One region of the Deinococcus sp. YIM 77859 genome, then DNA from elsewhere that is predicted to be linked to it. Evidence: riboswitches for the same ligand, from Rfam matches in the RefSeq annotation. Region 1 holds a riboswitch; each other region holds the start of a gene.
The links. A riboswitch is a leader RNA that binds a small molecule or an ion and turns the genes downstream of it on or off. The one in region 1 is predicted to bind cyclic di-GMP.
Positions count from the first base shown of each region.

Region 2: it holds a riboswitch for cyclic di-GMP, as region 1 does, so the genes downstream of both, EI73_RS07640 (DUF11 domain-containing protein) here and EI73_RS08470 (Ig-like domain-containing protein) in region 1, are expected to answer to the same signal.
Region 3: it holds a riboswitch for cyclic di-GMP, as region 1 does, so the genes downstream of both, EI73_RS10445 (hypothetical protein) here and EI73_RS08470 (Ig-like domain-containing protein) in region 1, are expected to answer to the same signal.

Region 1 is NZ_JQNI01000002.1:1,726,731-1,730,960, forward strand. Features, by position in the region: gene EI73_RS08455 (hypothetical protein) at 1-436, opposite strand, end outside; gene EI73_RS08460 (TatD family hydrolase) at 576-1,379, shown strand; gene EI73_RS08465 (hypothetical protein) at 1,366-2,172, shown strand; cyclic di-GMP riboswitch class II at 2,294-2,378, shown strand; gene EI73_RS08470 (Ig-like domain-containing protein) at 2,621-4,230, shown strand, end outside.
Region 2 is NZ_JQNI01000002.1:1,551,849-1,556,078, forward strand. Features, by position in the region: gene EI73_RS07635 (hypothetical protein) at 1-1,916, opposite strand, end outside; gene EI73_RS07640 (DUF11 domain-containing protein) at 1,966-2,463, opposite strand; cyclic di-GMP riboswitch class II at 2,575-2,657, opposite strand; gene EI73_RS07645 (VWA domain-containing protein) at 2,807-4,018, shown strand; gene EI73_RS07650 (radical SAM protein) at 4,137-4,230, opposite strand, start outside.
Region 3 is NZ_JQNI01000002.1:2,116,589-2,120,818, forward strand. Features, by position in the region: gene dnaE (DNA polymerase III subunit alpha) at 1-1,238, shown strand, start outside; cyclic di-GMP riboswitch class II at 1,389-1,472, shown strand; gene EI73_RS10445 (hypothetical protein) at 1,693-2,154, shown strand; gene EI73_RS10450 (molecular chaperone) at 2,278-2,988, shown strand; gene EI73_RS10455 (hypothetical protein) at 3,003-4,230, shown strand, end outside.

The DNA.
Region 1 (4,230 bases):
CCACGGGCGCGCTGAAGCCGTACCCCTGCTCGACCCGCACGGGCTGCTCCTCGGTGCCGCGCAGGTCGATGTCTGCACACTGCTGCACCAGGGTGATGCTCGCCTGACGGGTGAGCATGTTGTCCTGCGCGTCGATGGTCAGATCAGAGGTGCGCAGGGTGGCGTCCAGCACGGGGGGACTTCCGGGTTGCCTGATCCAGCGGCCCCCATTCGAAAGCCCAGTGAGGCGCGTCTCGCCCCGGAGGGGATCATTCGTGACGTGGGCGGCCCGGAAGCGCCACACGGCGTCCGCGTCCCGCGCCGGATAGAGCGAGAGAGAGACGCCCTCCAGGGTAGCGCCCGTTCGTGCCGCATTCGAAGGGGGAGCCGGCAACAGCGCGAACACCACCGTGAAGATTCCCAGCGCGAGTAGCGCGTACACCCCGGCTTTCAGCACGGGCGCACTCTAGCGCGAGGGCCTCATGAGAGTGATGGGCGGGGGCTGACAGCGGTGAGGGCAGAGCGCCGGCAGCCAGGGGTCCGCTCAAGCTTTTCTGTCTTTGCCTCCCTTCCACGCACCCCTTACCCTCTTTCCCATGATCGACACCCACTGCCACCTCGACTATCTCGACGACCCGGCCTCCGCCCGCGGAGAGCTGGGCCTGAGCGGGATGGTCTGTATCGGGGCGAGCCCTGAGCACGCGCGAAACGCGGTCGCGCTTGCCGAACGCTTTGAGGACGTGTGGGCGACGGTAGGCCTGCACCCGACCGATACGGGAGAAGACAGCGCGCAGGCACGAGCAGAGATCGAGGCTCTGGCGCGTCATCCACGCGTGGTCGGCATCGGGGAAAGCGGCCTGGACGACTACTGGGACGAGACAAAAAGGGCGGCCCAGGTCGCGGCTTTCGAGTGGCAGCTCGACCTCGCGCGGCGCAGCGGGAAGCCCCTGGTCCTCCATGTGCGCGACAAACCGGGGCAGGACTCGGCACACCGGGGCGTGATGGACGTGCTTTCGGCGTGGCCGGACGTGCCGGTGATTCTGCACTGCTTCAGCGGCCATCCCGGTCTCCTCGCCTGCGGCCTGGAGCGGGGGGCATTCTTTGGGTTTGCGGGCAACACGACGTACAAGAACGCCCAAGAGATTCAGGCGGCAGCGCGGCAGGTCCCGCAAGACCGCCTGCTGCTGGAGACGGACGCGCCCTTTCTCGCACCCGTACCGCGGCGCGGCCAGCCCAACCGCCCCGGCTACGTGCGCTATACGCTGGACTTCATCGCGGGGCTGCGCGGGATAGAGGCGGCAGCCTTGGAAAGGATCACGGACGAGAACGCCCGCCGGATCTACCGGCTACCGGGCGAGTCACGGCCGGGGCCTGAGGCAGAAGGCGATGACCCAAGGTGAGCCCAGACCACGGCACCAGCGAGCAACCCTGCTCACCCTAACGGAGGGCCGAGGGGTCGGCTATGTGCTTGACGGGGTGGCCTACGGGGTGGTGTGGCCGCCACCGCGCTGGCCCACGCTGGAGGAGGCGCGCCAGGTGGCCCTACGCCACGCAGCGCACCTGGAGCTGCTGGAGCTCACGGCGGGAGGCAGCGCCCAACGGGCACGCCAGGCAGCGCAGCTTGCCCTGGCCCTGTGCCGTCTGGCCGAGGGGCATGCCCTCACCGAAACGGAGCTTCAGACCGTGCGGCAGGAACACGGTGCTCCTACGGGCGAGGCCGTTCTCCACGCGGACGGGAGCGCCGACAAACAGGGCGGCCGCCTCAGCGTGGGCTACACCCTCAACGGCAGGCCTTACCAGACCTTTTTCCTGCACGAGCGGGGGCATGAACACCTTGCCGAACGCGAGGCGATCCGGCTTGCCCTCACACATGCGTGGCTGCTGGGCTACGCGCGGTTTCGCGTTCGCAGTGACCACCGCTTTCATGTTCGGCGCTACGCCGAGCACCTCGTGCACCGGGGACGGCGCAAGTCCACCTCGCTGGAACGGCTCGACGCTCTGGTCGAGGCGCTGGGAAGCGCCGTGCACTTTGAATACCTGGACACCCAAGCCACCGATGCCCCACATCGCCTGGCGGTGCATGCCCGCGCCCTGCACCGGCTGGCGCTGGGGGAGCCACTCACGCGCGCGCAGGAGGTCGCGCTGCGGCGGGTGCACTTCGCCCTGAAGGCGGGGGGAGCGGCGCCGTACTGAGCTGGGGCACAGCTCCTTCAACCAGGGCAAGGCCCCCCCAAGAATGACGGCCCACTGAAGCAAAGCCTCATTCATTCCCGGGCAAAGCCTCCTAGCTTCAGGGTGGATAGCTCCTCACACCTGCTATCCGAGAGGCGATGAATCCCGGTTCCTGATACGGGCACCTGGAACGGGAGGAGCCAGTGGTGCGACCGGCTCGGAACACGTGCGTAGCCACGTGTCGAATTCTCCTTCTGACGGAAGCCCCCAGGGGAGGCGCCGATAGGGCTGCCCTCTTCCGTCCCCCACAGGCGGGAGGTGAGACGCTGAGCATCAGAGAGTTCAGGAAACTCCAGAACTCCGCGCTGACCGGCACAACAGAGCAGCACTCAGCCACACGACGTTCCCTCAGCCCTGACGGCACCCGCCGCCAGAACGCGGTTTTGTTCCCTTTGCAAAGGAGAACCCCATGCCGTTGTTTCCCCTTTTGTCTGGTCTCTCTGGTCGCCTGGCTGCCACAACCCTCCTGACAGCCGCCCTGCTGGTGGGGTGCAGCACAGGACCCAGTCAGCCTGCTCCAGGACCGGGTCAGCCCCCCGGTGCCGGAGACACCATCCAACCTACCCTGACCCTCACTTCCCCTGCCGACAACAGCAGCGCCAGCGGCAGCCTCCTGCTTCAGGGTGAGGTCAGCGACCAGGGTGGCCTCGCCCGCCTCACCTACCGCTTTAACAACGGCAACGAGCAGGCGCTGACCCTTCCAGCGGACGGCAAGATCAACACCGTGCTGTGCCTGTGCGGCCTCCAGCCGGGGACGTACACGCTGACCGTCACGGCCTATGACACCGCCGGAAACTCGACCCAGGTGACCCGCACTGTCACCGTTTTGCCTTTGCCGGGGGGCGGCACCGCGGACACCACGGCCCCGACCTTCACCCTGACGGCCCCCACCAACGGCGCGAGCGTTCCCTCGCCCGTGCGTGTGACCGGCACGGCCAGCGACAACCAGACCATTGCCCGCATCACCTACCAGCTCGACGGCGCGGCCGAAATCGACCTTCCCGTGACGCCCGGTCCGACCGTCAACCTCGACGTCACCCTGCCGAACATCACGGCGGGAACGCACACGCTGACCGTGCGTGCCTACGACGCCGCCGGCAACCGCTCCGAGGCCGCCAGCGCGAGCTTCACGGTGACAGGGACCAGCGGGGACACCGTAGCCCCCACCGTCACCATCACCGCGCCGACGAACGGGGCTACGGTGCCTCTCCCCGTCCGTATCCTTGCGGCAGCGTCGGATAACCAGGCCGTGGCCCGCTTCACGTACCAGCTCGACAACGGCCCGGCGGTCCACTTCCCGGTGGCCCCCGGACAGAACGCTTCCCTCGATGTCTCCCTCAGCGACGTGCCCGCCGGGCCGCACACCCTCACGGTAGTCGCCTACGACACGGCGGGGAACCGTTCCAACAGTGCCAGCGTCACCTTTACCGTGGCCACAGGCGGTGGAAGCGGCGACGTCACCGCACCCACGGTCAACCTGACCTCGCCCGCGGCAGGAAGTACGGTCAATAACCCCGTTCAGCTCACCGGAACGGCCAGCGATAACCGGGCCGTCACGCGCCTCACCTACACCCTCGACGGTGGGGCAGAAACAAACCTCAACATCACACCAGGCACCAACGTCACCTTCAACACGGCCCTGCCGACCCTCTCCGCTGGAACACACACCCTCACCGTGACGGCCTACGACGCCGCTGGAAACCGCACGAGCAGCCCGAGCGTCACCTTTACCGTGGCCGCCACGCAACCCGCATCGCCACAACCCCTCGTCGGCACGGGGTACAGCGTGAACTCGGGCACCCGCGGTCTGTGCCTGCTGTGCACCGTTGAAAACGACGCGAACGTCGTCAACACCAACCTGACGGACGAGGCCAGCCTCAAGGTGAGCGTAGGCGTGGCCGGACACGCCTACCTGCGTGTTATTGGCACCGAGCAGCGGTCGGCAGGACAAGTCGTGGGCTTTGCCGTACGTCGCCCCGGTGGCCTCCTTGACCTAGGCGTCCTGACAAACCTCACACT
Region 2 (4,230 bases), 170 kb from region 1:
TCGGTGACGTAGAAGCTCTTGAGGCCCGCGTTGAAGTTGTTCTTCGCGGTGATGGTGTAGCTCAGGAGGTCACCGGGGCGCGCGGCGGCCGGCTCGGACTTGGTGAGGGCCACCCCCTTGTTGCCCGGCTGCTCGACCGCGATCTGGTTGTTGTTGTCCTCGCGGGTGATGCCGCTGTAGACCGCCGTCACCCGCTGGTTCACCGTCAGCAGCTCGGTCACGCCGTTCCGGGTGGTCGCCTGGGCATTTGCCGGAATATCCACCACGGCGTAGACCCTGAGTTCACTCTCGGGCGACACCGCGCCGGTCGTGTAGGTGCGGGTGCTGTCGGAGTTGGTGGTGAAGCTCAGCTCGGTGCCGGGCTGACCGCCATTGTCGCTGAAGTAGCGCACGTTCACCGTCTGGGTACCGACCGTGCCGTCCGACTTGATCACGGGCACGACGACCGTGCCGCTTAGGGTGTAGGTGTCGGTGTAGGCCCCCAGGTTGGCAAGGTCCATCGGGAACACGGCGCTGCTGTCGGTGTTCACCCCCGTCCCGGTCCCGGTTGCCGCACCGGGAACGACCGACTGAATGGGGGCTGGCGTGGGGCTGGTTCCCAACTCGGCCGTCGCGTCACCAAACTGGAGCTGCGGCGGGTAGACCGTATCGGTGGAGGTATCGTCGGCAAGGGCGTCGCCGTCGTTGCTCGAATCGGCGCCGATGTTGAGAACAATCGGGCTGGGATTGGCGTTGACATTGCTGTCGAAGTCGGGATAGGTGACCACCGTGCGGTAGTTCAGGGTCTGCCCGCTGGGCACGGTCAGAACCGGGTAGTTGTCCGAGCTGAGGGGCAGCGGGTTGCCGTCCTTGTCGGTAAAGCGCACAGTCACGCCATCCGGGAGCGTGAAGGAGCCGTCCGGGTTGGGAGTGGCGCTGGGACTGCCACCTTTACCCGCCGTTCCCGTGGGAAACAGCCGCACCGTATCGGCAAGCGTGCCGCCGTTGGTCAGGCTGTTCACAAAGGTGACCGTATCGGCGGTGCTGTCCCCGTCCGCCTTGGGGTAGGCGATCTGGTTGTCCGGACTGACCGCGACGATGTTGGTCGTGGGCCGCGTGGGATCCTCGTAGCCGGGCACGCTCGTTCCCGTGCCGGGGGGCGTGACGGTGGTGCCGGGCGTCTGCTGGCCATTGCCGGTGTTGTTGTCCCCGTCGATCACGTTGTTGGTGATGCTGGGCGTGTAGATCACCGCACGGCTGTACTGGAGGTCGCTTGCCGCTTCAGTCTGCTGGATGATCTGCCCGGTCGCTTTGTCGTACACGTCGGCGATGCCCTGCGGGCTGGCCGCATACTGCTCACCCGCCTTGGCTGTCTTCGGCACGGTGATCACCTGGATGATGCTCACAACGCCCTCGTCGGCCTGCGTGTCGAGCCGGTCTACCGGAACACTCACCTGCGTGACGGCCCCGGCCCGGCGTTCGGTCTCGCTCAGGATGCCGTCCCCGTCGGTATCGATGTAGTACAGAACGCTCGCGGGAGTCTGGGGGCTGCCGTTGACGTTGAAGGCGAGCCTCACCAGGTAACCGTCCACGTTGCCGTTGTTCTGCACGAAGTACGCGGTGGCGATCTCACCAGCCTGACCATTCGCCTGCTCGGGGACCGTCTGCTGCTCGTAGCCCGCCGGCAGGGGCGTGGTGGTGGCGGTCGTGCCGTCGGCGCCCGTGCGGTACACGATGTCAAAGTCCGGCTTGGGCAGCACCTTCGTGCTCACGGTGTTCGACCTCACCGGATCGGCCACCGGCTGATTGGTCGTGGGGTCCGTGAAGGTGGCCGTGGCGGTGTTCGTAATCACGGTGTCCGCGGGGGTGCCTTCGGCAGCGGCGACACCCGCAGCCAGAGCAGCGATCAGGGCCAGAATCTTGGTGTTTGCCTTCATACGTTCTCCTTCGGTGACCCCGAGCGTTCCGCTCCGGGCAGCACGGAATTCACTTCACCTGCACGCGGAAACCGAGGGTCTTCTCGGCCCCGGCGGGAAGCAGCGGAATGGTCCAGCGAACCGCCTGGTACTCGCTCGGCCGCACCTCGACCTCGCGGGTCACGGCCTTGCCGTTTTCGGTCACAGTGACTTTCTTCTTCAGGGGAGCGGGGGCAAAGGTCTTGCCTCCGTCGATGGAGTACTCGGTGCGGACGCCTTCGGGGGTGGGGCCATCGGGCGCGAGGTAGACCATGTTGGGGGGCACGGGCAGCTTGACGGCGACGTTGCCCAGCGCACGGGCCGAAACGTTGCGCGCAGTGACCGTCTGAGCCAAAATGTCGCCGGGGCGAACACTGGCCGGATCCGCTACGCGCTTTTCGGTGACCTTGCCGCCGACCGTGACGGTCTGGAGAAGCGCCTGTGCGGCATGCAGCACAAGTGGAGAGGCGCTCTGAGCCATGGCCGCACCGGAGAGGGCAAGCAGCAGGAGGGGGGCACGGGCTTGCATGTGGGCTCCTTCGGGAAAGAGGGTGGCCAACCTGCACCCACCTCCAGCGCGGAGGGCGGCAGGCCTTTGCCACAACACAAAAACGACCGACGGACGTGACCCTTTGGGGATTCACGGTTTCGTCGGTCGCACCACTGGCTCCTCGTGCGGCAGGTGCCCGGCTACACCGCACGGCTCATCGCCCCGGAACGAGCCCACCCTAATAAGGAAACCTTAACGAAATTCTTACAAAGTGCCCTGCCGCTGGGAGCCCGCTGCGCGGTAGGGCGAAGTTGCCCCTGAGGGCGAAGCGTTACAAACAGGCCGGGTGAGCCGCGCCATCCTGTGAGGACGGAGGTCAGCCATGGCGCGTGTCACGCGGTACAGCAAGTTCGAGGGCGAACTCGACGAGCTCGATTCGAGCGAGCTGATGCAGATGATCCAAGAAGCCCTGCTGGGCAAGGGGATGAATGACCCCTACGACCCCGACCCGAATGCCCGGCCCTCCATGGACGACCTGTTTGACGCCATCCTGGAAGCCCTGGCCGAGCGGGGCATGATTCCCGAAGAGCAGTTGCTCGAAGCGCTGCAGGCGGAGGACGTGCGGCAAACGGCCCTGGGCCAGCAGATCGAGCGCCTGATGGACCGGCTGCAGCAAGACGGCTTTATCCGCAAGGAATTCGACGACCAGGAGGGGCCGGGTGGCCAGGGCCAAGGCGGCGAGGCGCGGTTCCAGCTCACCGACAAAAGCATCGACTTTCTGGGCTACAAGAGCCTACGCGACCTGATGGGCGGGTTGGGGAGAAGCAGCGCGGGCGCGCACGACACCCGCGAGTATGCCTCGGGCGTCGAGATGACCGGCGAGCTAAAGAACTACGAGTTCGGTGACACGCTGAACCTCGACACGACCGCCACCCTGGGCAACGTGTTGAGTAAAGGCTTCGAGCACCTGGAGGAATCCGACCTGGTGATTCGGCAGGCGGAATACAACTCCTCGGCGGCGACGGTCGTGCTGCTCGACTGCTCACACTCCATGATTCTGTACGGCGAGGACCGGTTTACACCCGCCAAGCAGGTGGCCCTCGCCCTCGCGCACCTCATCCGCACCCAGTATCCCGGCGATAGCGTCAAATTCGTGCTGTTCCACGACTCTGCCGAGGAGGTGCCGGTCTCCAAGCTCGCGCAGGCCCAGATTGGCCCCTACCACACCAACACCGCGGGCGGCCTCCGCCTCGCGCAGCAGCTCCTCAAGCGCGAGAACAAGGACATGAAGCAGATCGTGATGATCACCGACGGCAAGCCGTCCGCCCTCACGCTGCCCGATGGCCGCATCTACAAGAACGCGTACGGCCTCGATCCCTACGTGCTCGGCGCGACCCTGCGTGAGGTCGCCAACTGCCGAAGAAGCGGCATCCAGGTCAACACCTTCATGCTCGCCCGTGACCCCGAACTCGTCGGCTTCGTGCGGCGGGTGACCGAGATGACCAAGGGCAAGGCGTACTTCACCACGCCGTACAACATCGGCCAGTACGTGCTGATGGACTTCATGACGAACAAGACGAAGCTGGTGAATTAGCCCCCTTGCCGTCTCCATCCGGGCGCCTCTTTTCAGCCATCACTCGTGCAGCCGGAGGCGGTCGCAGAGTGTGCCTTCGGGGACAGGCGGTCCGGCGAGAAGGGGCGGCTGGGGCACTTCAGGCCTGCCCGCGCCCCTCCTTGACCGCGTGCGCACTCATGCCCCACTGGTGGCCGCTACTCTGAACGCCCTCCAGAATGACGCGGGCGAGT
Region 3 (4,230 bases), 390 kb from region 1:
CCTACCAGACCGCCTGGCTCAAGGCCAATTACCCCGTCGAGTTCATGGCGGCCCTCCTCACGGTCGAGCGCCGCGACTCCGACAAGGTGGCCGAGTACGTCTCTGATGCCCGCAAGATGGACGTGCGGGTGCTGCCCCCCGATATCAACCGCTCTTCGGCGGACTTCGCGGTTCACGGCGAGGAGATCCTCTTTGGGCTGTACGCGATCAAGGGGCTGGGCGAGGGCGCGGTTCAGAAGATTCTGGAGGAACGCGAGAAAAGCGGGCCATTCCGGTCGCTGGCCGACTTCTGCTCGCGGCTGGGGAATCGGGTCTGCAACCGCAAGGCGATGGAAGCCCTGATCAAGTCGGGGGCCTTTGACCGCTTTGGCGAGCGCCATCAGCTTATGGAAAGCCTGGAAGACGCGATGGCCTGGGCGCAGGGTGCGGCGGCGCTGGCGAACAGCGGCATGGACGCCCTGTTTGGGATGAGCGAGACCGCTCCCGAGCCGAAACTCCGCACAGGAGTCGAGCCCTACACCGATCTCCAGCGCCTCGCCGTCGAGAAGGAGGCACTGGGCCTCTACATCAGCGGCCACCCCCTTGAACAGCATGAGGGTTTGCGCGAGGCCGCGAGTTGCCGCATCAGCGACCTCGACACCTGGTTTCAGACGCAGAACGTCGCGCCCGGTAAACGTGTCAAGGCCGTGCTGGCGGGCATGGTCGAGAACGTGGTCAAGAAGCCCACCAAGTCGGGCGGCATGATGGCCCGCTTCATTCTGGCCGACGAGTCGGGGCAGACCGAACTGGTAGCCTTTTCACGTGCCTACGAGCGCATTCACGAGAAGCTGGTGAACGACACGCCCGCCCTGGTGATCGTCGAGCTCGAATCGGAAGACGGCGGCCTGCGCGCCATTGCAGAGGAGGTCGTGTCGCCAGAGCAGCTCGCCGAGCTTCCCAAGGTCATGTACGTCACCATCGACCTGGAGACGGCCACCCCCGACGCGGTGGGCGAGTTTCAGAGTGTGCTGGACGAGTACGCCGGGTCCATGCCCACCTACCTGCGCCTAGAAACCCCCGAGCAGTTCGTGCTGTACGAGCTTGACCGCAAGATGGGCAGCTCGGAGGCTATCCGGGCGTTGAATGCCACCTTCCCCTGGGCCAGGGCCTACCTCGCCTACGACCAGGGCACCATTCTCAGCCGCTTCGCGCCCAAGCCGCCCGCCTGGGGGCAAAAGGGACGGGGGATGCAGGCGTAACCGCAACCGTCCAGAAGCGAGCGTGGCCCACTCCTCGGCCACGCTTTCTTTTGCCTTTCCTTGAGAAGGACGTGAGAACGCCTTGAGTATCGCGTAAGAGATGTGTAAGAGCCGCTGCGGCATCTTTCAGCCACCAGAGCAAAGTTGCCCTGGCGAAACGAAGCGATGAACTCTGTTCGGTAATCCGGGCACCTAGAACAGAGGGAGCTAGTGGTGCGACCCCCGACCTCGCCCTGTCCGTCACACGCCGAGTGTGGCGCAACTTGGCAACCCTCAGCAAGGAGAGTTTCACACAACTGCACATTGCTCGTTTTGTGCCTTCCGTTTCCGGCAGAGCAAGCCCGACGCCTGCCCCTCCTATGCCTGGGGTTGGGAAGCGGCGCGGCCTAGGCGCCGCCTCCCGGCTCGTTCTCTCCCTGCTCGGTAAGAGCAGCTTCCTTTCACGAGGTGTCCTATGAAAAAGCTCGCGATGGCCCTGGCCCTGATGGGTGCTTCTTTCACCTCCGCCGCTACCGTTACGGCTGGGCAAACCACCGGCAACACCGAGGACTTCACCATTACGGCAACGGTTGGCGACTCCTGCACGCTTTCGCCCCTGGGCAATGTCACAATCTCCGGCACCCTTTACTGGACGGGCACGACGGGGGGCACGGGGAGCACCAGTACGACTGTTACTTGCAACGCTGGGGCGAGCTACAACCTCTCTGTCGCGGACACCACGCTCTCCAACACTGACCCGACCAAGACGGGTTCGCTCAACGCGACCATTACTATGGGGGCGACCAGTGGTGACGTTTATGGGGCAACTGGCCTGACCCAAACCATCAATGTGAGTGTCGAGAAGCCTGACCAAACGGATGCGGCCGGCACTTACACGGGGACCGCAACCGTCACCTTGGAAGTTGTCGCTCAGTAACTCTCCTTCTCACAGGAGCACTCTCCCCGGGTGCTCCTTTTTGCCGAAGCTGTTTGGCCCTCCCAAATGAGACTTCTTTTTTCTGGCCCTTTCCTCCTTTCCTCTACCCCTACAGGAGAAGACATGCGTTTCATCCTTCCTTCCCTTCCTGCTCTCCTTCGCCTGTCCCTGCTGGGTGTTGTCCTCCCCTCGGCCCAGGCGGCTACCTCCCTCTCCTTCGCTCCCATCTCCCTGAAACTCGAAGGCAACCAGCGCAGCACGCAGCTCACCGTTCGCAACACGTCCCATCAGCCGGCTTCCTTTCGAATGGAGCTCGCGAGCTGGACGCAGGACGGCGAGGACAAGCTCGCACCGACACGGGATGTGATCGTCAACCCGGCGACGTTCCGGCTGGCCCCCGGACAAGAACAGACCATCCGCTTTGCGCTGCGTGGGGCGCCGTCCAACACCGAGAAAGCCTACCGGGTGTTCGTGCAGGAACTGCCCTCTACTCCTGCCCAGGCGCAGGAGGCCAACTCCATCCAGCTCACTACGTTGTACCGCCTCAGCCTGCCCTTGATGGTGTTCCCCAAGAATGCGGCGGCACAGCCTCAGTTTGCGCTGGAACGCTCCGGCACGGGGACGTTCGTGGTGGCGCGAAACACCGGGAACCGCTACGCGACGCTGACCGACCTCGAACTCTCGGCGGGCGGGCAGAAGACAAAGGTTCCGGCCTTTAACCTGTTAGGTGGTGGCTCGCTGCGCTTTCCGGTACCCGGCAACGCGGCGGAGGTAGGCCTGAGCTTCACCCAGGGCGGCCAGCTGCGGCAGCTTACGCTGCGGGCGAATCCTTAGGGCAGGGGCCTGCAATGGTGGGGCGTTCACGACGAATACAGGGACTGCTGCTGCTCACGCTTGGCCTAAGCGGGGTCGGGCTGGCACAGGGTTCGCTGCCGGAGCCGGCTTTCCCGGTGGCCTCGGGCCCGGAGACTTCCGACTGCCTGCCAGGTGAGCCGTTCCTGGTTCAGACGACGGTGGGCGGCTCGGACCGGGGGGTGCAACTGGTGTACCTCGCGCCGGAGGGACTGTGGCTGCCCGGGGCGGCGCTGCTCCCGTCCGAGCGGGGATATGTGGCGGGGCGACAAGACTGCGACGGTGAGGCCTATGTGCGGCTGCGCCCCGAACTGAAGTTCAGTCTGGACCGGCTGGGGCTGACGCTGGCGGTGGAGGCAAACTTCACCCTTTTGCCGTCCAGCACGCACACGGTGGAGATTAGGCCCCTAGACCTCTCCAGTGACCTCGCGCTGTTTCGCGTGCAGTACGATGCCTACGGCGAGTGGAACGGGCCGCAGAGCGCGGGGCGCGAGTGGGGACAGGTGCGCGCGCAGTACCTGCGGGGGCCGCTGAGCGTGGAGGCTGGGTACGCGCAGCAGTATGGTGGCAGCGCCTTCCGTCACACCCTGTCCGCCGGTGCCGACCTGCAGCTTGCCCCGGACCTGAGCGCTGGCGTGTTCTGGCGGGGAGGAAGCGTGCCGCAGACCTTCGGGGTGCGGGCCTCCCTGCTGAGCGAACGGGCGGCGGAACTCCCACCCATCGAGGTAAACCTCCCCACGGACAGCGACGTGGAAGTGCTTTTGGACGGCCAGACGGTGCAGTCGTTCCCCGCCTCCGCAGGACACCTGACCATTCGCGGACTGCGCCCCCGCAGCGTGCAGGGGACGGTGGAGGTTCGCTGGCGCAACGGCACTCGTCTGGAAACCCACCGGCAGACGTATGTCCTGCAGAGCCTCGTGCAGCCCGGCAGCTTTGCGGTAAGGGGCGAGGCGGGTTGGATGGTGGGGACCGGGGTGACCTTCCGGGCGGCGGGCAGCGTTCTGGTCACTCCGGACTTTCAGATGCAGGGCACGGCGGATGTAGCGGGCCGAAACGGGCGGGTCACGGCCAGCGCCCAATGGTCCGACCCCCGGCAGAACCTCAACTTTGGTGTGGCGCTGGGCTGGCAGGGTGACCTGGGGCTGAAGCAGCAGTACTCGGCCCGCTACAGCCGGGTGCTGGGGCCGAATCGCATCGGCGTGTACGGCGCCTTGACACCGGGAG